DNA from 4 places in the Vreelandella venusta genome. Region 4 is predicted to be linked to each of the others. Evidence: predicted binding sites of a transcription regulator. Region 4 holds the regulator's gene; each other region holds the start of a gene.
What was found. Region 4 encodes LexA, which represses DNA repair genes until DNA is damaged. Its sites were predicted from a motif close to TACTGTNTANNTANACAGTA; they were not measured.
Positions count from the first base shown of each region.

Region 1: a site for LexA is predicted at 2,669-2,688, ahead of IR195_RS05920 (LexA family protein). Genes of this name have one in related genera too.
Region 2: a site for LexA is predicted at 3,016-3,035, ahead of IR195_RS01740 (DUF1654 domain-containing protein). Genes of this name have one in related genera too.
Region 3: a site for LexA is predicted at 3,786-3,805, ahead of dinB (DNA polymerase IV). Genes of this name have one in related genera too.

Region 1 covers NZ_CP065135.1:1,260,572-1,266,350, forward strand. Annotated here, with positions in the region: gene IR195_RS05910 (sodium-dependent transporter) at 1-825, shown strand, start outside; gene IR195_RS05915 (Y-family DNA polymerase) at 787-2,133, opposite strand; gene IR195_RS05920 (LexA family protein) at 2,130-2,555, opposite strand; gene IR195_RS05925 (alpha/beta fold hydrolase) at 3,050-3,928, shown strand; gene IR195_RS05930 (patatin-like phospholipase family protein) at 3,963-5,006, shown strand; gene IR195_RS05935 (Smr/MutS family protein) at 5,016-5,582, opposite strand; gene prmB (50S ribosomal protein L3 N(5)-glutamine methyltransferase) at 5,753-5,779, shown strand, end outside.
Region 2 covers NZ_CP065135.1:342,121-346,320, forward strand. Annotated here, with positions in the region: gene IR195_RS01710 (hypothetical protein) at 1-303, shown strand, start outside; gene IR195_RS01715 (hypothetical protein) at 303-1,232, shown strand; gene IR195_RS01720 (hypothetical protein) at 1,241-1,564, shown strand; gene IR195_RS01725 (hypothetical protein) at 1,548-1,973, shown strand; gene IR195_RS01730 (hypothetical protein) at 2,043-2,291, shown strand; gene IR195_RS01735 (hypothetical protein) at 2,481-2,768, opposite strand; gene IR195_RS01740 (DUF1654 domain-containing protein) at 2,773-3,000, opposite strand; RNA gene ssrA (transfer-messenger RNA) at 3,204-3,582, opposite strand; gene smpB (SsrA-binding protein SmpB) at 3,628-4,119, opposite strand.
Region 3 covers NZ_CP065135.1:733,571-739,349, forward strand. Annotated here, with positions in the region: gene IR195_RS03560 (UbiH/UbiF/VisC/COQ6 family ubiquinone biosynthesis hydroxylase) at 1-1,079, opposite strand, end outside; gene IR195_RS03565 (NAD-dependent protein deacetylase) at 1,195-2,043, shown strand; gene IR195_RS03570 (protein adenylyltransferase SelO) at 2,091-3,566, shown strand; gene dinB (DNA polymerase IV) at 3,829-4,875, shown strand; gene IR195_RS03580 (alpha/beta fold hydrolase) at 5,012-5,779, shown strand, end outside.
Region 4 covers NZ_CP065135.1:1,816,662-1,822,440, reverse strand. Annotated here, with positions in the region: gene IR195_RS08640 (hypoxanthine-guanine phosphoribosyltransferase) at 1-275, opposite strand, end outside; gene nagZ (beta-N-acetylhexosaminidase) at 346-1,356, opposite strand; gene IR195_RS08630 (L,D-transpeptidase) at 1,438-1,959, opposite strand; gene IR195_RS08625 (TetR/AcrR family transcriptional regulator) at 1,937-2,614, opposite strand; gene lexA (transcriptional repressor LexA) at 2,947-3,624, shown strand; gene IR195_RS08615 (energy-coupling factor ABC transporter permease) at 3,683-4,354, opposite strand; gene purU (formyltetrahydrofolate deformylase) at 4,439-5,293, opposite strand; gene IR195_RS08605 (ribonuclease J) at 5,571-5,779, shown strand, end outside.

The sequences.
Region 1 (5,779 bases), 560 kb from region 4:
AACGCGGGAAGCCTCTCCAGTGAAGGCATGCTGGCGGCGTTGGGCCACGCCTTTTTCACCTTGTCGTTGGCATCCGGTGCGATTCTGACCTACGGTAGCTACTTGCCTAAAGGAGCATCCATTGGGCGTACCACGATAAGCGTGGCCATTGCTGATACCGTGGTTGCGCTAATGGCGGGGCTGGCGATCTTCCCGGTTATTTTTGCTAACGGAATGAATCCTGGTGAAGGGCCGGGGCTTATTTTTATGAGCTTGCCGCTGGCCTTCCAGGCGATGCCCATGGGCACCCTATTTGGCATTCTGTTTTTCTTGATGCTCTCGATGGCGGCGCTGACCTCGTCTATTTCGATGGTGGAAGCCACGGTGTCGTGGTTATGCGATAACAAAGGCATGACCCGTAAATCGGCCTCTTGGGCGACGGGCACCGTGCTATGGCTGATCAGCACGCTGGCGATGCTATCGTTTAACCTGGGCGCTGATTGGACACTGGCGGGTAAAAACTTCTTTGACTGGCTGGATTATTTGACCTCGCGCTGGATGATGCCGCTGGGTGGCCTGGGTACGGTCGTGTTGGCGGGATTTGTGCTGAAAAGCGAAACCTTCCGCGACGAACTGGGCCTCGCACCGTTGCCTTATACGCTATGGCTGACCATGGTGCGCTACGTTAGCCCGTTGGGTATTTTGGTTATCTTTGCTGATGCCTTAGGGCTTTACCAAGTTTCGTTCGCGGTGCATTGGCCGTGGCTGCTAGCGATTTTGCTGGTCATGGTCGCAGTGGGGGAGACTCTAAGCCCGCGGCTGCGCCAAGCGCTGCGCTCGCGCTAGCCGCTGTTGTTCACGCTTCGCCCTGGCAGCTGCAATGGCGCCAGGGTGAGTGCCTGCCTCCATGAGTTCGTCCCAGCAGGTGGTGTAACGGTTAGAGCGGTGTGCACAGCGCAACTGCCACGGTGCTTCCGCTTCTGTCATTCCAAAACGAATCGTGCCTTGCCCCATGCGCTGGTTAATCGCGTCAACGGTGTTCATTAAGTGCGGGTGCGCTTTATGTGAAGGCTGCAACAGCGAAAGCTGATACTGCTGTGCATCGACTAAGTCCAATAGCATGACACCGGCTTTGATAAACTGAAAACCCGGCCGATACATCTGTTCCAACCCTTCGCGAACGGCTTCTAAAATGATGCGGGTATCGTTACTTGGCGATGCCAGTGGAATCATCGCGCTAGGTGAAAGCTGAGGCTGGTCTTTACGATGGCGGTTGGTGTTTAGAAACAGTAACACGGCGCGGGTAAGGCTTTTCTGCTGGCGCAGTTTTTCGGCACTACGCTGAGCATGGCGGCGCAGCGCTGCGTGCAACTCCGCTTTTACCCCGGTTGCTTGGCCAAAAGAGCGTGATGTCATAATACGCTGACGCGGCGCTTCTAGTGCGTTCATTTCCAAGCAGGAGGTGCCACGTAGCTCTAACACTGTACGTGCAAGCACCACTGAAAATCGTTTGCGAAGCTGTTTTGGATCGCACTCCCGCAACTGCCACGCCGTGCGAATACCACTCACTGCAAGCCGTTCTGCTAAGCGTCTGCCGACGCCCCATACGTCATTCACCGGCAGCTGTTTAAGCAGCGCCATCGTGGTCGGGCTATTGGCAGTGAGTAGGCAGACGCCTTGGTAGTGAGGTTGCTGTTTGGCAACGTGATTAGCGAGCTTGGCTAGCGTATGGGTAGGTGCCAGCCCTACGCATACGGGCAGCCCTAAATAGCGGCGAACACGGCGGCGGATAACTTCCCCGAGCGCTTGGCATTGAGCGTCGCTGAAGCCATCCAGGTAGATAAACATTTCATCAATAGAGTAAGGCGCGACGTCTGGACAGGCATCCCGCAGTAGCTGGGCGAGCCGTGCGGACATGTCGCCATATAGCTCGTAGTTAGATGACAATAAGTGAATCTCTCTCCGTCGGCGCAAACCTTCCAACTGAAAAGAGGGAGTGCCCATGGGAATTTCCAAGGCCTTCATTTCGGCCGAACGGGCAATCACACAGCCATCGTTATTCGACATCACACCCACGGGTTTGCCTTCAAGCGCGGGGTTAAAAACGCGCTCGCAGGAAACATAAAAATTATTGGCATCAACAAGGCCAATCATGGCAAATACTCATGCACCACAGCGCGTACCACCCCCCATAGCTGGCAGTTTGTCTCTTCTAACGGCAGCGGTGGATAGTGAGGATGTGCCGAGCAGAGGTGTGGCGTGCCTTGATAGAGCGCATAACGCTTTATCAGTACTTCCTCTTCAAACATGGCGACCAGAATATGCCCTAAGCGGGGCGGTATACTGCGATCTACCACCAGCAAATCACCTTCAAATATCCCCCAGCCTTCCATGCTGTCGCCCGCGGCGGTGAGATAAAACGTATGGTTAGGGTGTTTAATCAACCGCTCATTGAGATCCAACGTGCGTGGTTCGTAATCTTGAGCAGGTGAGGGGAAGCCGCTAAACCCAGCACGGCCGTGTAACGTTGGAAATGGCAACGGCTGAGAGGTTAACGGCAGGGCTGTCGCAACCATCGTTGTTGGAAATGTGCTCGTTGTTAACGTACTTGTTGTAAACGTGACTGTTTCTGATGAGGCGGGTTGGGACGGCATCATCGGCATCCTCATGAATAAATAATGTACTTTTATACTGTTTTTATAACCAGTATTTGAGGGCAGTATTTATTCATGGGAGAAAAATTGCAAGCGATGCTCAGCGCTGTGTGTCTGGGGAGTATTGGCTCAAGGGAGCTATTGGATTAGCGAGCAAGCCACAGGCCAACCACCAACGCACTGATCACGGTAATCAAGAACACAAGATTGCGAGCGCGGGTGTCACGACGTGGTTTCATAGTCATTTTCCTGTTGATCATCATCGTTAAGAGCATTTCGAAGTAGTCGCAGCACGCAAGAGTTATCCGCATAAAGCGGCAGATGCGCTGCGCTTAGCATGGTAACGTTTACGTCTTAGAGCGTCATCTGACGTATATAACATTGCTTGGTTATCCGGCTTTTAAGAGATCCTGTTTATGAATGAATCGACCCACGTTGCTACCGCTGCGCAGCCACTTTCCCTGGCAAATGGTCGGCTGGCGGCGCTTAGCTGGGGGCGTAGCACTGCGCCTACTTGGGTGGCGCTGCATGGTTGGCTAGACAACGCGGCGAGCTTCAGCCGGCTGGCGCCGCTGTTGGTGAAAGCACTGGATATTCGCATTGTAGCGATCGACTTCCGTGGTCACGGGCACTCAGCTCATGCGCCTGCAGGAAGCGACTATGCACTATGGGACTATACCCACGACGTGCTGGATACTATGGAGTCATTAGAGATCGAAAAGGCGACGCTACTTGCTCACTCGATGGGGGCCGCCGTGGCTTGCCTAGTCTCGGCAGCGTTGCCTGAGAAGGTGGATAAGCTAATTCTGTTAGATGGCTTAGGCGCATTAAATACACCTGCTGAAGAGACGGCCAGCCAACTACGTAAAGGGCTAGTGGCCTATCGGCGGCCGCTTTCCCGTCCTCCTCGTTATCCCGATGTTGAGAGTGCAGTTGCCGCGCGGGTAGCCGGAGGTGTCACGCCGCTGGACAGCATCACCGCCACGCCACTTGTCGAGCGTAACACCCAGGCCACTGCCGATGGGCATGTGCAAATGCGCACGGATAGCCGTTTACTAAAGCCTTCTTTGGTGCGCTTTACGCCCCAGCAGGTGTTGGCGCTACTGGCGGAGATTCAAGCCCCGGTGCTATTGATAGAGGGGGAGCGAGGTATTTTAGGCGAACGGGGTTGGGCAGCAAAAGCGCGCCAAGCAGTACCACAGTTAACGCGCCATGTACTCGCGGGTGGCCATCATCTGCACCTTGAGCCACAATCGGTGCATCGCGTGGCCAGCACAATCAGTCAGCAAGCGTAGCGGGTACCTGATTGCTCGCGTTAGGAAGATGACGATGAAGAAAAAAGTAGCGCATGTTGTTAAAGCACCTGTGGCAAGCAGCGGCTTGAATGGCGGTAATAAGGTTGCGCTGGTATTAGGGAGTGGAGGGGCCAGGGGCTATGCCCATATCGGTGTTATCGAAGCATTAGAAGCGCGCGGCTTCGAGATAATTTCGATTGCCGGTTGCTCTATGGGCGCGCTAATTGCTGGTATCTATGCCGCTGGAAAGCTGCCTGAATACCGGGAGTGGGTGTGCAACCTGGACTATTTAGACGTGCTCAAACTGGTCGATGTTACCTGGAGCCCGATGGGCGCCATGCGCGCGAATAAGGTCATGAGCAAGTTAGAAGAGCTGGTCGGCAATATGCTGATCGAGGACCTGCCTATTCCGGTAACGACCGTCGCGACGGATCTGATTCGTCAACGTGAAGTATGGTTTCAAAACGGCCCTTTACTCCAGGCAATCCGTGCTTCTATTGCAGTCCCCGGCGTGATTACGCCGGTACATGTGGGGGGCCAGGTACTCGTTGATGGCGGCTTGCTAAACCCACTGCCGATCATGCCGATATTAGCCACCCACGAAGCTGATTTTGTCGTGGCGGTTAACGTGACGGCGCACAGCCCACAACCGATCACCTTAGCAGAGTTGTTACCCAGCGAAGATACAAGCGACAGCCGCACTGCGTTAGAGCGCGATCGTGATGCTAATATTGGCGGTTGGATGGACGATGTGCGTGCCACCACGCGCCGTCTGTGGGATGGGTTGGGGGGTAGCAATGGTGAAGAGAGCGATGTTGATGAAACCGTTGACCTGCGTGGTCGGCGTGAATGGGGCAAGCTCGATATGATTCTAGAGTCGTTTGATATCACCCAGGCGGCGCTGGCGAAATATAAAATCGCAGGCTATCCGCCGGATGTATTGATCGAAATTCCCAAAACTGTTTGCAGCACTTACGAGTTTCACCGCGCTAATGAATTAATTCGGCTGGGTCGGCATCTTGCTGATGAAGCGTTAGAGCGCCGCATGCCTAGCATTGCGTCGGATGCGACCGAGTGACATAGCCGTCTACTGCCCGCGCTTACGCAGTAGAATATACACTGCGCCTGTACCGCCATCGATATCGGTGGCGGAACAGAACGCCAAGACACCGGGCCACTCTCTTAACCACGCATTGGTATGGCTTTTAAGCACCGGAAAGTCTGAGGTGGTGCCCCAGGCCTTACCATGCACGACTAGAACGCAGCGCATGCCTTGTGCAGCGGCGTCGCGCAAAAAACTTTCCAGCTCAATCCTCGCTTCTTCTAGGGTATAACCGTGTAAATCCAACCCCGCTTGCCACGCAGTTTGGCCACGTTTTAACTGGCTAAAGGTGCGCCAAGGTAGGTCGGGCACGCTGAATTCCAGATACTCTGAGGGGCGTACCGCCTCTACTCGACCGTCGGTCGTGCGACCGCTGGTTTGCAGCGTGTTGCTCTCTACTGCCGCTTGTCGACGTGCTTGCAGGGCAGTTTCGTCGTTGCGCTTAGGCTTGCCGGTGTCAGCTTGATTACTGGCAATACGGCGCACGCCTGCTGCCTGCAGCGCTTGGCGAAAGGCACTGATATCGTCGTCGTTGGGCAGGTGTCGCGTCATGGTCGGCTCAAATAGAGAAATGAAGTGTTAACAAATAAGCATAATTGAGAAGCGCACAGTATAGCGAGCTTGTCGTTGCTGTGAACCGTTCACCGTGAACCACGCGCTGTGAACCAGACGGCGTCAAAGGTACAATCCTTCCATGAACTTTTTACACGCCAGGAGCCGCTGTGACCACGCATCTCAATGATGAGACC
Region 2 (4,200 bases), 1.5 Mb from region 4:
TATTTGGGCCTTTGTGATTTATGGGCATCGGAAACGCGGCAAATCGATCCGGCGCAAGAGGCCATCTATCGGCGCAAAGCGCAGGAAGCTAACGCAGGCGGCGGCCCTTTGCTGAATGCCGAAGCCGAAGCGCTACGCATTGAAAAATCAGATCTGTGTGAGCGCGTGAAAACGGCCCAGGCTGCAACAGAGCAGGCGTGGGCTGACGTAGAAGTTAAGCGCGTGAAAGCTAAGGCCGACATACGCGCATCTCAGACAGCGGCGCAGATGCACGCAATCGTTAAAATGCTGAGGGCCGGATAATGGCAGCACCAACGAACTATGATCAAACAAACGAATGGCTCGCCGAAGTCGACCGCCGCGTACAAGATCTTATCAATATTCTGAAAGGCGGTATCGACGTTGGGCAAAGCGGCACGCTAGGCAATCTCGCGCTGATCGACACGCTGAGTGAATCCCCCATTGGTAATTTATCTGCACTACAGCAATCGCTGCAGGTTGATGCAGTGGCAGGGCGTGGGGTTATTGGCGGTGCTGGTGATTTGTTGGCCAATGGGGCTTATGGCCTGGGCGGACAGGGATATATGTTATCCAATTTTGACGCCCCCCCAGAGCGCAACGAATTTTACATTGGCGCGGGCTCTTCTGCGACGGGTGACCACGGAGGGGCAGCATATTGGCCTGGCATTGACCTCTATCGAGCCTCTAGTGATCGGGGAGCTAGGCTGATGTTCAGCAATGAGTACATGAGGTTTCGGGGGTGGGAAGGGACAGACACAGTTACCGATTTCCTCGTGTACCACGATAAAAACATACTCGGCACAGTCTCACAATCTGAGGGCATTCCTACAGGGGCGATTATTGAGCGAGGAAGTAACGCAAACGGTAGCTACGTTAAGTTCGCTGACGGGACATTGGAATGTACGCGAATAGTCAATCTGGAAGTACAGGCTACAGAGGCGTCAGATTCTTTATTTCGTAGTGTAGGAGTCTCCTTTGACTTTCCTGCCACGTTTGTCAACGGAATCGCAGAGTATGCTTCAGCGAGTTTACTAGGCTCTCAGTCTATTCAAATAAGGGCTTCTGGGTTACTCGTAAAAACTAGGCGAGGAAGTGGTGTTTTAAATAGACCCGATTGGTCATCGACGTGTGTTGTTGCTACAGCCCCTGCAACCTCTGCCCCAGGTGAATTAACAACAATTGCCCTTTATGCAGCCGGGCGTTGGTATTAGGAGTAAGTATGAAGCTAAAGATTAATCTATCGCCTTGTTCGGGCTTAGCCGAAACTTCAGCCAGCATTGCTGGCACAGTGCTAACAGTTAACGGCACGGACTACGACTTGTCCGAACTACCTGACGGGGCTATTGCACAACACTCAGAGTTAGGGGAAGTGACCCGCAACGGCGATGAGTACGAATGCACGATTCGCTTGGGCCATGGGCCGAACGCGCAAGAAGCAACGCGGTTCCCGCAGCCGATTATATTGGAAAACCATAACGGCGATATTGAGCTGCCTGTTTACGACATTGTTGAAGAGGAGCCTGTCGATGAGCTGGTTAAATGATGCAGAAGTAACGCTACCTAAATCTCGATCAGAGCTATTAGCAGACGCACAAGCAAAGCGGATCGCTGAGATCAACGCGGCTTACACTGCCCAGGCTGAACCACTAATTAAAGATTACCCAGAGGTCGAGCAATCGACGTGGCCAAGCCAGAACTACGAAGCGCGGGCTTACCTGGCATGGCTAGAAGATCTGCAGGGTGAGCAGCCATCAACGCCTGTACTAGACGCTATTCTATTAGGCCGTAACGGTGAAGATGGAACGGAGACACTGACTGAGCTTTGCGCAGCTGTTATTGGGAATGCGGAAATGTTCACCCAGTTTCAGAAACTCACCGGGCGTAGGCAGCGGCTAGTTAAAGCTGTGCGTGCTGCGACGGTGGTAGACGATGTGAACGCTATCAGCTGGTAGGGCTTAAAAAAGTAACAGACCAACGGCCGCGAAAGCGGTTTTTTTGTGCCTAAAAAAGAGGATTCCCTAATGTCTGAATTTCCCAACATCGACAAGCTGAACGATGCCGCCCGCACTGCGCGTGAAAAAATGGACGCCGCGTTACAGAAAGAACTGCCGCCGGGGGCTGAGGTGGCTATTAAATCAGGCCCGGAGTTTGTGGGGCGTTACGAAGTGCAGGAGTATCCGAAGTATTCAAGCGGCCAGGTGCTGGTTAAGAACGTTGAGTCTGGAGTTGAGCGGCGAGTGGGGTATGGGCAGGTTAAGCTGATTAAGTAGAGCGTTCGACCGGCACAAGTCATCCGCTTAGTTGCGGTTTTTTGTGTCTGTCGTAAGTGATCTCTTACAAAAACTGTCGTCGATTTCCTACATTCAACAGCAGCTTTAACCGCTACTGTGAAAGTGTGACGCCGAGGGATCGCCGCTTATAGCATGCCGGATGCGTTGCACAGGGACGAGGGGCGTGGTTTAAAAAGGACGGTAGACCACGCCCCATTCTGCGCTTTGATCGTTAGCCCGCCGCCACACGCCCTCTGTCATCAGGTCCCGCCGCGTTATTAAATGTGCTGCCGTGCCGGGTGTTAACGCATCCATTGGGTCAAAACTCTTTCCATGCCAACGCCCGCTATAAAGCTTGCCGTGCTGAATGATGTGAAACTCAATCACACAGCGCGGCAAGCTGATAGATGAAATACGCCTCCAGCCTTTCCGCTCCATTGCCTTGCGCCAGAGCGTCGCGCGGTAACGTGCATTCATGACATTACATCGCTTCGGCAGGGTTCCACCGAATTTGCACAAGCTCTGCCGTGTCATCAAGAGGGGTTAGCGTTACATTTTCAACAGTACCCAGCTCGTCAAGCATGCGTGCCCAATCCTCTGCACTATCCTCTGGCTGACGCTGCAGCTCAGTACAATGCTCAGACTGTGCACGGGGGCTGTTGATCTTTCGCTGCACTCGCTGGACTAACTGCTCGTATGATTTTGACATAAGCGCCTTCTTTTTATCTGAATATATATACAGTATTTTAGTGCGAGTATAGCCAGTGAAGTTATCGAAAGCTAGGGAGTATTTGTGGAAGGTAGGGGCAATAAATGTTGACTCAAATGTTGACATAACTATGCCTAAACAGGCCCTTTTCAGCCCACAGGTACAAAAAAAGCACCCGTAGGTGCTTGATTTGTAGGGGTGTCTGGTGGAGGCGGCGGGAATTGAACCCGCGTCCGCCAGCACGCGCCTATTGGCTCTACATGCTTAGATTTCGTCATTTGCTTTAACGCAACTGACTCCGACGATCAGGATTCAGTCACGCGAGCCTTCTAAGTTTAACGATTGATGAGAAGACACCACCAACCGCGGTCCTATCAGCTTTAGCTCGTATCCCATCAGTGATGAATAGGCACATCACCTTTGGGCCAGACAAGAAGCTAACAGTGTTTAGGCTGCTAGCGCGCCTTGAGCGTAGTTTTCGTCATTTGCGACTATTTTTCGTGATGTGGGATTTACGAGATACATCACGCTCTCGGCATGCACCGCAAGGGTTGTCACCGGCGTCGAAACCATGTCGCCCCCTGATCACAGATGAGCATTCTAACGTGCTCACACCGAATTGACCAGTTATGCCTTGTTATGTTCCCGCATTATCCGACCTTTCTGACGGCTCCAGTCGCGATCTTTCTCGGTGGCACGCTTGTCATGCAGCTGTTTGCCGGTCACCAATGCCAGCTCACACTTCACCTTGTTGCGTTTCCAATAGAGCTTGAGCGGTACGCACGTGTGGCCTTTGTCCTGGGTCACCGAGAAAATTTTGGCAATTTCCTTGCGGTGCAGAAGCAACTTGCGCGTGCGCGTCGGATCAGCAATCTCGTGGGTGCTTGCTGTATTAAGCGGCATGATATGGCTGCCTAGTAAAAAAGCCTCGCCATTACGAACCAAAATATAGGTGTCGGTAAGCTGTGCTTTACCAGCGCGCAGGCTTTTAACTTCCCAGCCCGCGAGTACCAAACCTGCTTCTAAGGTTTCGTTGATATGGTACTCAAACCGAGCCTTCTTGTTTTGGGCAATAACGCTGCTGCTAGGGCCCTTACTGTTACCTTTCTTAGTGGCCATGGAACCTCATCGTTGATCTGTCAGTAGCACCCCCTTCGTTATGACGGGAGGCGTGATACCATTTAAGGTCTACAAAAATGT
Region 3 (5,779 bases), 1.1 Mb from region 4:
CCCAACTGGCGTAGCGGTTTTGCACCGGTAAACAAGTGATGGAAGCTATCGGTGGCGGCAATCATTGCTTGGTTGGCCAAGCGGCGCTGGCATTCGAAGCGGTGCAGGTTGATAGAGTCACCTGGGTCTCGGCCTTTGATGATCAGTTCTGCCAGGGTATCGGCATCGTGCAGACCAATATTCAGCCCTTGTCCGGCCAGCGGATGCACCACATGGGCGGCATCGCCGATCAATGCTAAGCGCTTGCCGATATAGCGTTTGGCGTGCTGACGTCTAATTGGAAAGCTCGCCTTTGCGACCACTCGCGTTAGCTTGCCTAGCCGCTTGGGAAAGGCTGTTTCAATGGTCGTTTTTAGGGCGTCGTTGGAGAGCTGTTCACGAGCTTTGGTGGCTTCGTCGCTGTCATACCACACCAGCGATGCACGATGGCCTGGTAAGGGAAGCATGGCAACCGGGCCGGTTGGGGTGAAGCACTGCCAGCTAATATCCTGTTGGGGTAGCTCGGTTTCTACATTAATAATCATCGCCCGCTGATGGTAGTCGTAGCTACTAACGGCAATGCCCGCAAGTTCTCGTAATGTTGAATGCGCGCCATCTGCGCCAACAATCAAACGGGCACTTAAGGTTTTGCCGTTATCTAGCTCTAGCATGCGGCCGGTGCTGGCCGCCATGGTGCTGAGCGGTGCGCACTGGGTGTAGCAGGTCACGCTGGGAAGATTCTCTAAACGTTGCCACAACGCATATTGCAGGGTGCGGTTTTCGATAAAAATGCCGAAGTCGTCCATACCGCTGTCTTGGGCAGAAAACAGCGAGTGGCCGGAGCCATCCTGGTTGGCGACATCAATATGACGAAACGGGCAGCAGCGCTCTTCGGAAAGCACGGTGCCGCTCGCTTTTACAAACGCCAATGAACGGGCATTGAGTGAGGAGATACGCAGGTCATAATCGCCGCTGAGCGGGGTGGGGGCGCTGCCGCGTTCTACCAGCCCAACCGACATGCCGGTATGGCCTAAACGAGCCGCTAGAGCGGCACCCACCATGCCACCGCCGACAATGATAATCTCGTGATCCCACTGCATGAGACACTCCTTACGTTGAATAACGAGGGCATATTGCATGACCCTTTATTGTCATACAGTATCGGTTACTTGTCGCAGTGTTGCATAGGGTGATCCATTGACGCAGGCCGTGGAAATGACAAATAGCATCGTGCAGGCGGGGGAGGCGCTGGCAGGGTTTATCGAGCGCCACCCCAAACTGTGGGTGATTACTGGTGCGGGAGTAAGCACCGATAGCGGCATTCCTGATTACCGCGATGCCGACGGGCAGTGGAAGCGACCGCCGCCGGTACAGCATGGCGATTTTATGGCCTCACTTGCCGTGCGCCAGCGTTATTGGGCGCGTGCATTGATCGGCTTCAAAGCTATGCGAGAAGCCCAAGTGAGCGGTGCGCATAAGGCGTTAGCGGCGCTTGAAAGCATGGGCTACGTGGAACTGCTGGTAACACAGAACGTGGATCGTCTGCATCAGCGGGCTGGTTCCAGCAAGGTCATTGATCTGCATGGGCGAGCAGACGTGGTGGCGTGCATGGCATGCGGTTATCAACTTATGCGCCACGCCGTGCACAGCGAAATGGCCAGGATGAACCCAAGTTTTGCAGCGCTAGATGCTCACTATGCGCCCGACGGCGATGCGGATTTAGAGACTGATTTTTCGACATTTAGGGTGCTGGATTGCCCGCGCTGCCAAGGCATCTTAAAGCCCCAGGTTGTTTATTACGGTGATGTGGTGCCGCCAGCACGGCGATTGGCTGCCCAAGCGGGGCTACAAAACGCTGATGCCGTGCTGGCTGTGGGCACCTCGTTGATGGTGTATTCCGGCTACCGCTTGTGCCGCGATGCCCACGCCATGGGCTTACCGGTGGCCTCGCTGTCGTTGGGCGTCACGCGGGCTGATGCGCTATTAACCCATCAGTGGCGTGCGCCGTTAACGCCAGTGTTAGAGCACGCTGTCAGCTGTTTGCGGCAGCGTTTACTTGACTAAAGTGCTAGGGTACTAAGTAACGATTGTCACCAACAGCGGAGTCACCCGTGCTGTCATTTGAACACCAGTTTGCAACGCTTCCCGAGCCACTGTGGGTTGCCTGCCAGCCAACGCCAGTGAGCCAGCCCACGCTGATTGTATTTAATCAGCGCCTGGCAGAAACGCTGGGGATTGAGTCAGAGCTGAAGAATAAGCCTGATGATGCCACCCTTGCCCAATGGTTTAGTGGTAACCAATTGCCACCGGGCGCAGAACCACGGGCGCTTGGTTACGCTGGGCATCAGTTTGGTAATTTTGTACCGCAGTTGGGCGATGGTCGCGCACTGTTGCTGGGCGAGGTCGTCGATAAGGCTGGGATACGGCGCGACGTGCAGCTCAAGGGTAGCGGCCGCACACCATTTTCCCGTAGCGGTGATGGCCGTTCTCCATTAGGCCCAGTGCTACGGGAGTATCTGGTCAGTGAGTTTATGGCTGCAATGGGCGTACCCACCACCCGCGCGTTAGCCGCCGTTTTGACCGGTGAGCGAGTCGTGCGCCAACTGCCTGAGCCAGGCGCAGTCTTTACCCGCGTGGCAAGCAGTCATATTCGTGTAGGCACTTTTCAATTTGCAGCGGTACGTAGAGACGAAGCTGCCCTGAAAGCGTTGGCTGATCATGTGATTGAGCGCCACTATCCCGAAGCCGCTAGTGCAGACGATCCTTATTTAGCCTTGTTAGAAGCGGTGGTTGCTCGCCAAGCAGCGCTAGTGGCGCGGTGGATGAGCCTTGGGTTTATTCATGGCGTGATGAATACCGATAACTGCAGCATTGCTGGAGAGACCATTGATTACGGCCCGTGTGCCTTTATGGAGCAGTTTGACCCGCAAAAAGTCTACAGCTCGATTGATCAAGGCAAGCGCTATGCCTTTGATAACCAGCCCGCCATTGCTCAATGGAACCTAGCCCGCTTTGCCGAAACGCTGCTGCCGCTGATGCGCGAAGAGGGCGATACCGTCGTTGAGCAGGCCACTGATATCATCCGCCGCTTTGGGTCACTGTTTGATGCCGAGCAACGCCGCCTGCATGCGGATAAGCTTGGCCTTGCAGCGGACAGTGACCAAGAGGTAACGCTAATGGCGGCGCTGGAAAGTCAGATGCACCAGGGGCAGATGGATATGACCGCTACCTTTGATGCGCTGACGCATTACGCCAGCACTGCAAGTGAAACGCACAAGGAAGCACTGCTGGCGCTGACGACTCAGCCCAATGAGTTGGCGGCATGGCTAGATAAGTGGCAAGCCGTACAGGTTGCCAGCCAAGACAGCGAGCGCTTAGCTGCTATGCGGCGTGCTAATCCGGTTGTTATTCCCCGCAATCACCGCATTCAGGAAGTTATTGATGCGGCTTATGAAGGCGATTTTACGCCGTTTCACAGCTTACTTGCGGTGGTCACCCAGCCCTTTGATGAATCCGCAGAAGCACGCCGCCTTGCAGCCCCCGCAACGGAAAACGAGCAGGTACTAAGAACATTTTGCGGTACTTGATTTACCCAAGCTGAAAAGTAAGCCATCACGGCGGTAATAGCTCATAGCGGGGGTCTTTCGCCATGGCCGGAAAACAGTTCCCGACTTTTCCGGCATTCCCGCCATCCTTGGCGGTCAGATGGCGAAAGTAGCGCCCACGGACGGGTTCACAGCGCCCCCGCGAAGAGCTGTTCCGCCTAGCACATCAGTGATGTCATTGCTCACATCACTCTTGTGGTAAACTGTGATTATTTACAGGTAAGGGCGGAGGCAAGGGCAACCTGTGCGCAAAATTATTCATTGCGACTGTGACTGCTTCTACGCAGCGGTTGAAATGCGCGACAACCCAGCGCTTAACGATGTGCCTATTGCGATAGGTGGCAGCGTTGAGCAGCGCGGGGTTGTCGCTACTTGTAACTACCCCGCCCGCGAATTTGGCATCCATTCGGCCATGCCCATGGCGCAGGCACTCAAACGCTGCCCACATTTGACCGTGATCCGCGGTGATATGGCCAAATACAAAGCGGTGGCGCGTCAAGTGTTTGCGATTTATCGCGATGTGACCGAACTGATTGAACCGCTCTCGCTAGATGAAGCCTTTTTAGACGTTACTGATGTTTCCCTGTGCAACGGCAGCGCCACCCGCATGGCCGAAGCGATTCGCCAACGGGTTAAGCAGGAAGTAGGCATTACCGTCTCGGCAGGCGTCGCGCCCAACAAGTTTCTTGCCAAAATTGCCAGCGACTGGCGTAAACCCGATGGTCTGTTTGTGATCACGCCGAACGATATCGATGGCTTTGTGCAGCAACTGCCGGTCAAGAAAATCCACGGGGTAGGGCCGCGCACGGCTGAAAAATTGGCGGGGTTGGATATTCAAACCTGTGCGGATTTGCGGGCTCGCCCGCTCACCGAGCTGGTCGAACAGTTTGGCCGCTTCGGGCATCGGCTGTTCGAGCTTAGCTTTGGGCGCGACGAGCGGCCGGTGAAAACCCATCGTGAGCGTAAATCGATCAGCACCGAGCAAACCTACTCCCAGGACTTACCTACCCTGGAAACCTGTCGCCAACAGATACCGGATCTGCTCAACGACTTAGAGCAGCGCTATGCCAGACTAGACCCCGCGCCCGCCGTGCGCGGGTTAATGGTAAAGATAAAATTCAATGACTTTACCCAAACGACAGTGGAGCACGCCGACCCCGCACCCAACCAGGAGCAATTCGAATCCCTGCTGACTATTGGTTGGGCGCGAGGGGAGAAGCCAGTTCGGCTACTAGGTGTGGGCTACCGCTTGGCAGAAGAAGCCGCCGTTCAGCAACTCTCGCTGTTTTAATTAGCCTGTTAATACTTATGTCGATTGACGCTCATACAAAGGCGCGTTAAAACAGACGTATGATAGTTTTTGTGCTTACTAGCTAGCGTGGCGTGCCCCACGTAGCATTTCTGTCTTCTTATCCTGCGAGCTAACCATGTCTGCCCATGCCACCCAACGCCCTCGTTTAGTGTTTGCCCATGCGAATGGCTTTCCTGGCTTAAGCTATCGCACGCTGCTGGAACCACTGGCAGAGTCGTTTGACCTCCATCCGCTAGATCGATTGGGTCATCACCCAGACTACCCGGTGAACCATAACTGGGGCAATTTAGTCGATGAGCTGTTGAGCTATTTACCGGTTACAGACGCACCGCTATTAGGTGTTGGTCACTCGTTAGGCGGTACGCTGATGGCCATGGCGGCAGATAAGCAGCCAGAACGCTTCTGCGGCGTCATTATGCTTGACCCGCCGTTGATGCTGGGGCCGGATGCCTGGGTGATGAAAGCGGCGAAGCGATTTGGTTTTATGGATCGCATCACCCCTGCTGGTAAAACCCAGGGGCGGCGCAGTGTGTGGCCTAGCCGAGAAGCCATGGCTGACTCGCTGCGACGCCGAGGGCTATTTCGCCGCTTTACCCCAGAGGCATTGAACGACTACATTGAAGCAGGTACGCGCTTACTGGATGACGGTAGCGCTGAGCTAACCTTTGACCCAGGTATTGAGGTAGAGATTTTTCGCCACCTACCGGATCACCTGTCGGGATTGCCACGGCGAGTCGGTGTGCCGGTCCACTTGGTAGTAGGGCAGGAGTCGCACTTACTCACCCCTACACGGGTCAAGCGGCTTCAGCGTCGTGGGTTAGTTACTAGCGAAGTTCCCGGCACCCACATGTTCCCTATGGAGCATCCTGATGAGACACGGGCG
Region 4 (5,779 bases):
CCACCACGCAGCTCATTGCGATAGCGGGTAGCGTGCAAATAATCAACTTCAAGAGGGAAACCTAATCGAGTTAGCAGGTGCCCTGTAGTAATCAAGCCGCCATTCATAACACAGTAAAAAACCGGTAACTTATCCCCTAGATCTTTACTAATCGCCTCGGCCATTCGGTCCAGTGCACGCTCAACTTGTTGTTGAGAAATTAAGCAGTCAGCGTTATCCATCAGCTCACGCATTGAGTCGAGCGACTCAAGCGCTTCTTTATCCAGTTTGGACATCGGGTTACTCCAGGAAAGGGGTTAACTGGTCAGTGATTTAAAATTGAAAATAACTTAAGAAAAGAGGGGGTTAATTCGCCAACGCTTCTAATTTGGCATGGGTACGACGCCAGCGGCCAAGCGCCGTTAGCGCATCCACATCGGGACGGGCTCGCCCATAGCGTAGCTTGATTGGTCGTTTACTGTGTAATCCCTGGCATGCTTCAACAACATCTAACGCTGCAGAGCGGTCATTACAGACCAATAGCATGTCGCAACCTGCGGCAAGGGCAGCGCTGGCGCGCGCCTTCGGATCACCCGCCTCGTGAGCGCCCGCCATGCTTAAATCATCTGAAAAGATACAACCTTTAAACCCCAATGACTCTCTTAACATCCCCAACCAACTTGGCGAGAAGCCAGCAGGACGTGAGTCAAACGCACTATAAATAACATGGGCAGGCATAACACCATCAAGCTGAGTAGCAAGTTGGCTAAACGGAACAAGATCGCGCTGTTTAATAAGCGCCAGCGGACGGTCATCCACAGGTAACGCCACATGGGAGTCAGCGGCAACGCCACCATGGCCAGGAAAATGCTTACCTACCGCCGCCATACCCGCTTCATGCAAACCGTTGATAAAACACTGACCCAGCGCAGCGACGTGTGCAGGGTCGGTGCTGAAGCTACGATCACCGATCACGCTAGAGATACCACTTTCGACATCTAAAACAGGCGCAAAGCTGATATCCAGACCGCAAGCAGCCATTTCCATCCCCAGCAACCAACCCGCATCTTTTGCTAATGCAAGACCGGATGCCGAATCCTTAGCAAATTGATCACCAATGCGTGCCATGGCTGGCATGCGAGTAACGCCTTCTTTAATGCGCTGAACGCGACCGCCTTCTTGATCAATACCGAGTAACAGCTCGCCGCGAACACGGCGAATATCACTGCAAAGCTTTCTAACCTGGTAAGCATTCTCGACATTTCTAGCGAATAAAATGACACCGCCCACAGCAGGGTCCATCAAAAGATGTTTTTCAGCTTTGGTTAATCGCGGCCCTTCTAGGTCAAGCATGACCGGGCCTAAAGATTGAGTCATTGTGATGGATCCAACAAAAGGGCCGTCAATTTTAGTTGATCAATCTCTCGTGTCAAAAAATCAATAATAAGTTGATTCAGCTTAGCCATTATGAAGCCAAACGGGTGTGCCCGGCGGCGCATGCTCAAAAAGATACATCAGATCATCATTGCGCAACCGAATACACCCATGTGAAGCAGCTACGCCCATCGGTTGATCAGGAGGAGTACCATGAAGATAGATAAAGCGGCGCTGAGTGTCGACATCCCCGCCTCGATTCAGCCCTCTCTCTAAACCACAGAGCCACAGAATGCGCGTTAATATCCAATCACGCCCCGGGAATTCAGCCGCCAGCGCCGATGTAAACACCTCTCCAGTCCACCGCCGCCCCCGAAAAACAGCGTTCTCAGCTAAACCACCTCCTATCGATGCACGGATATAATGCCATCCAAGGGGGGTTTGACCGCTGCCTTCCTGTTGCCCTACGCCCTTCTCACCGGTGGACACGGCACATTGGTACTCCAGTGTGCGCCCCTGCCACCAGCATAGCTGCTGCCGCTGGATATTGATCTCTATCCAACCGCCATTCTGCGGGGGTAGTTCAACTAACGTGGGCGTTCGCATAAGGTCCTTCATCAGCAGCAGGCGGTAGCGGAGCATTCATAGCGGCAACCACCACGGGGCGTAAACGTCTTACCAAATCCCTGACGGTGACTTGCTCATTATAGTCTTTCGCGGCAATGTCTCGCAGCGCATCTAAACCCGACAGCGTAAAAATCACGGTGCCCAGCATGAAATGCAGTCGCCAAAAACGCTCAGCATCAGGTAAATCGGGTGTGGCTTGACGCACCAACTCAGTAAAGCGGGTAAACACATCGCCGTACTGCTGTTGGATATAACGGCGCAAATGCCCTTGCGCCTGACTATACGCCAAGCCTAGCAGACGCATAAACACCTTCAAACTATTGCGCTCAGCAGGCACTGCCAGCACTGTGCTTGCCATTGTTTCCAACAGCACTTCAAGCGGGATCACATCACCGTTGTACTGCGCTTCCAGCTCATCAAGCGCCGTGTGAAAGCGTTGCGAGAAGGGATCTAAATAGCGTGCAAACACAGCCTGGATAAGCGCCTTTTTAGAGCCAAAGTGGTAATTGACAGCAGCCAAATTAACCCGCGCTTTACTGGTGATATTGCGTAGCGATGTTTCGGCAAAACCACGCTCGGCAAACAGCACCTCAGCGGTATCGAGGATACGTGTTACCGTATCAGATTGCGCCATAGCGCCCTCCAGAAAACGAGTGTTTAAAACATCGTTAAATACTATGCCATAACGCTATTTGGCTCAATCACTTATCTTTAGCTTTTTCCGCGATGCTAAAACGCAGCCTAGGCAGCCATTCAAACACCAGCTATCAGACGCTATCGGGGTTGCCACTGTCATAGCCTCTCAGACTTGCCGCTCCTATCCTTATTCTAGGCACCAATTGCATAACGGACGTCATTGTAAAACGCTCTAACATGTACTGGACAGAGCAACATACTGTATACTTAACCACATACTGTTTAAGCCGACATGTTGCCACTGTCTTGTTCATTTTTTTGGAGTTTGTTATGTCGCGTCCACTTACTGCCCGTCAACAGCATGTTTTTGATTTTATAGTTAAAACGATGGCTGAATTTGGCTATCCACCGACCCGCGCAGAAATTGCCAAAGCGCTAGGTTTTCGCTCCCCGAACGCTGCCGAGGAGCATTTACGAGCACTTGAGCGCAAAGGTGCTATTCGCATTATTCGTAACACCTCACGGGGAATTCGGCTGCCGAATCAGGAACCGCTGGATGTCAGTGATGTCTCGACAACCGCATCTGCCGCCAATGTAGAACCACTACCCAATGGCCTACCAGTCATTGGAGAAGTGGCTGCAGGAAGCCCGATTCTTGCAGCGGAACACATTGATCGTTATTGCCCTCTCCCCGCTGAATACTTTACCCCCAAAGCAGATTACCTACTTCGGGTGCGAGGCTTGTCAATGAAGGATGTAGGCATATTGGAAGGTGACCTTCTTGCCGTACATCGCACCGACCGGGTTCGTGATGGGCAAATTGTAGTAGCAAGGTTAGAAGACGAAGTAACCGTAAAGCGCTTCAAACGGCAGGGCCATACGGTGACACTGATTGCCGAAAACAACGACTTTGCGCCCATAGAAATTGACCTACGCACTCAGCAGCTTGATATCGAAGGGGTAGGAGTTGGCGTTATACGTGGCGGGAACGGCCAAGCACTGGGATAAGCGAGCCAGTGCAAATGCCGGTGAGGCAATCGTTAGATGCCTTACCGGCCTTACACACTTACTGAGAATCTATATAGCGACGATCATTAAACGTAGCTACCCAGCTCGGGTGATACACCAGCAAAATGCTGAGCAACATCCCGGTGATAAAAGCCTCGGAGGGCATTAACAGGGGTAAGAAGCGCGCATACTCTTGGGCTAAGTACACAGCTTCAGAGTCGGTACCCGCCACTATGATTAGCAAGACCGCTGACAACCCTCCGGCCAGCGTTGCCAGCGCCGCGCCAAAAAAGCCGCATACGAATAAGAAGATCATCAAGTTATCCGGCAGGCGCCGGTCTACCCATCGCCATACCAGACCGGTAATGACCGCAGGTACAATGCCGGTTACCAATACATTGGCGCCGAGTAATACCCATTCGTTGCGGCCACTGGCCGACATTGCAACATTAATCAGCACATTGCTGATTAATGCGAGAGGCATTTTGAATACCAGCGTCATTAAGACGGTGAAGACTAAGTGCAAGGTTAACCAATCGACTGCCTGGGCACGCAGTTGCCACATCAACACCACAGCGAGCGTCGCTGCTAACCACCGATGCTGAAGGGACACATCGCCTATCAGTACTCGCCAAGGGCGCAGCCATATCATCCACGCAAGCATACTCAACGATACCAACCACGTCAGCAACAATGCCCAGGGAGCTAAAACACTTTGCGCGAAAGACATGGATGCCCCTATCTACCTGTCAGCTAGCGAGAGGCCAGCTATAAGCTTGAATTGACGAAAACTCTACTTATCTAAACAACACGTTTAGCTGAACACCACGGTCTTATTGCCATGGATCAGTACGCGGTCTTCTAGATGCCAACGTAATCCACGCGCCAAGACTGCTTTTTCGACATCACGCCCAAAACGCACCAGATCCGTTGGCGTGTGACAATGACTTACCCGATGAATATCTTGTTCAATAATCGGCCCTGCATCGAGTTCTTCGGTGACATAGTGACAGGTAGCACCGATTAGCTTAACGCCACGCTGGTAAGCCTGATGATAAGGCTTTGCTCCGGCAAAAGAGGGTAAAAAACTATGGTGGATATTAATGACTCGTCCCGCATACCGCGAGCAGAGCGACGGTGGCAAAATCTGCATGTAACGTGCTAGCACAACGCAGTCAGCTCGCGCGCTATCAATCTGAGCCTGCACCTGCTCGAAAGCAACCTGCTTGTTATCAGGATCTACGGGCACATGATGGTAAGGAATGCCATACCACTCAGTGAGTGATCGCATATCCTGATGGTTTGAAATAACTCCGACAATATCGCAATCAAGCTCCCCAGCCTGCCAACGATAGAGTAGATCAACCAAACAGTGAGACTCTCGTGACACCATCAACACCACGCGCCTACGCTTTTGAGTATCAACCAGCGACCACTGCATATTGAAGGCTTGAGCCACCGGTTCAAACGCACTACGTAACGCTTCGGCAGACATACCCAACGAATCTGCCAAAATTTCGTAACGCATGAAAAATCGACCAGTCTCAAGATCAGAATGCTGACTTGCTTCGGTGATAGAACCACCTTGTTGAGCAATAAAGCTTGAGACACGCGCCACAATGCCCACTTGATCAGGGCAAGACACCACCAAACGGTAATAATGAGACATAAAAAAACACTCTTGACATATTTTAATGGCACGTTCGACAAGCACCTACCAGCGGTAGGGAAGCGGTATAATAGGCGCAACAGTGTACCTTATGCTTATCAAGGAAGCACCGCAGCCAAATGCCACGATGATTGTTACCCGCCCCCGCCTTCCCGTATAGTTAAGGTCTTACTTTTTAGGCTTTTCATTACTGATGCACCCACCACGCGTTCAACTTCGCCCCCGCCGTCGCCCTCCCCTGCGCCTACTGCCGCTAGGTGGGTGTGGTGAAATTGGCATGAACCTTACGCTGTATGGATACGATGATGAGTGGATCGCCGTCGACTGCGGCATGATGATTCGCCAAGATCTACCTAATTCCCCACTGCAAGTGCCTAATACGGACACCTTAGCAGCACTCAATATTACTCCAAAGGCACTCTACATTACCCATGGCCATGAAGATCATATTGGTGCCGTGGCGTGGCTCTGGCCCAGGTGGAATTG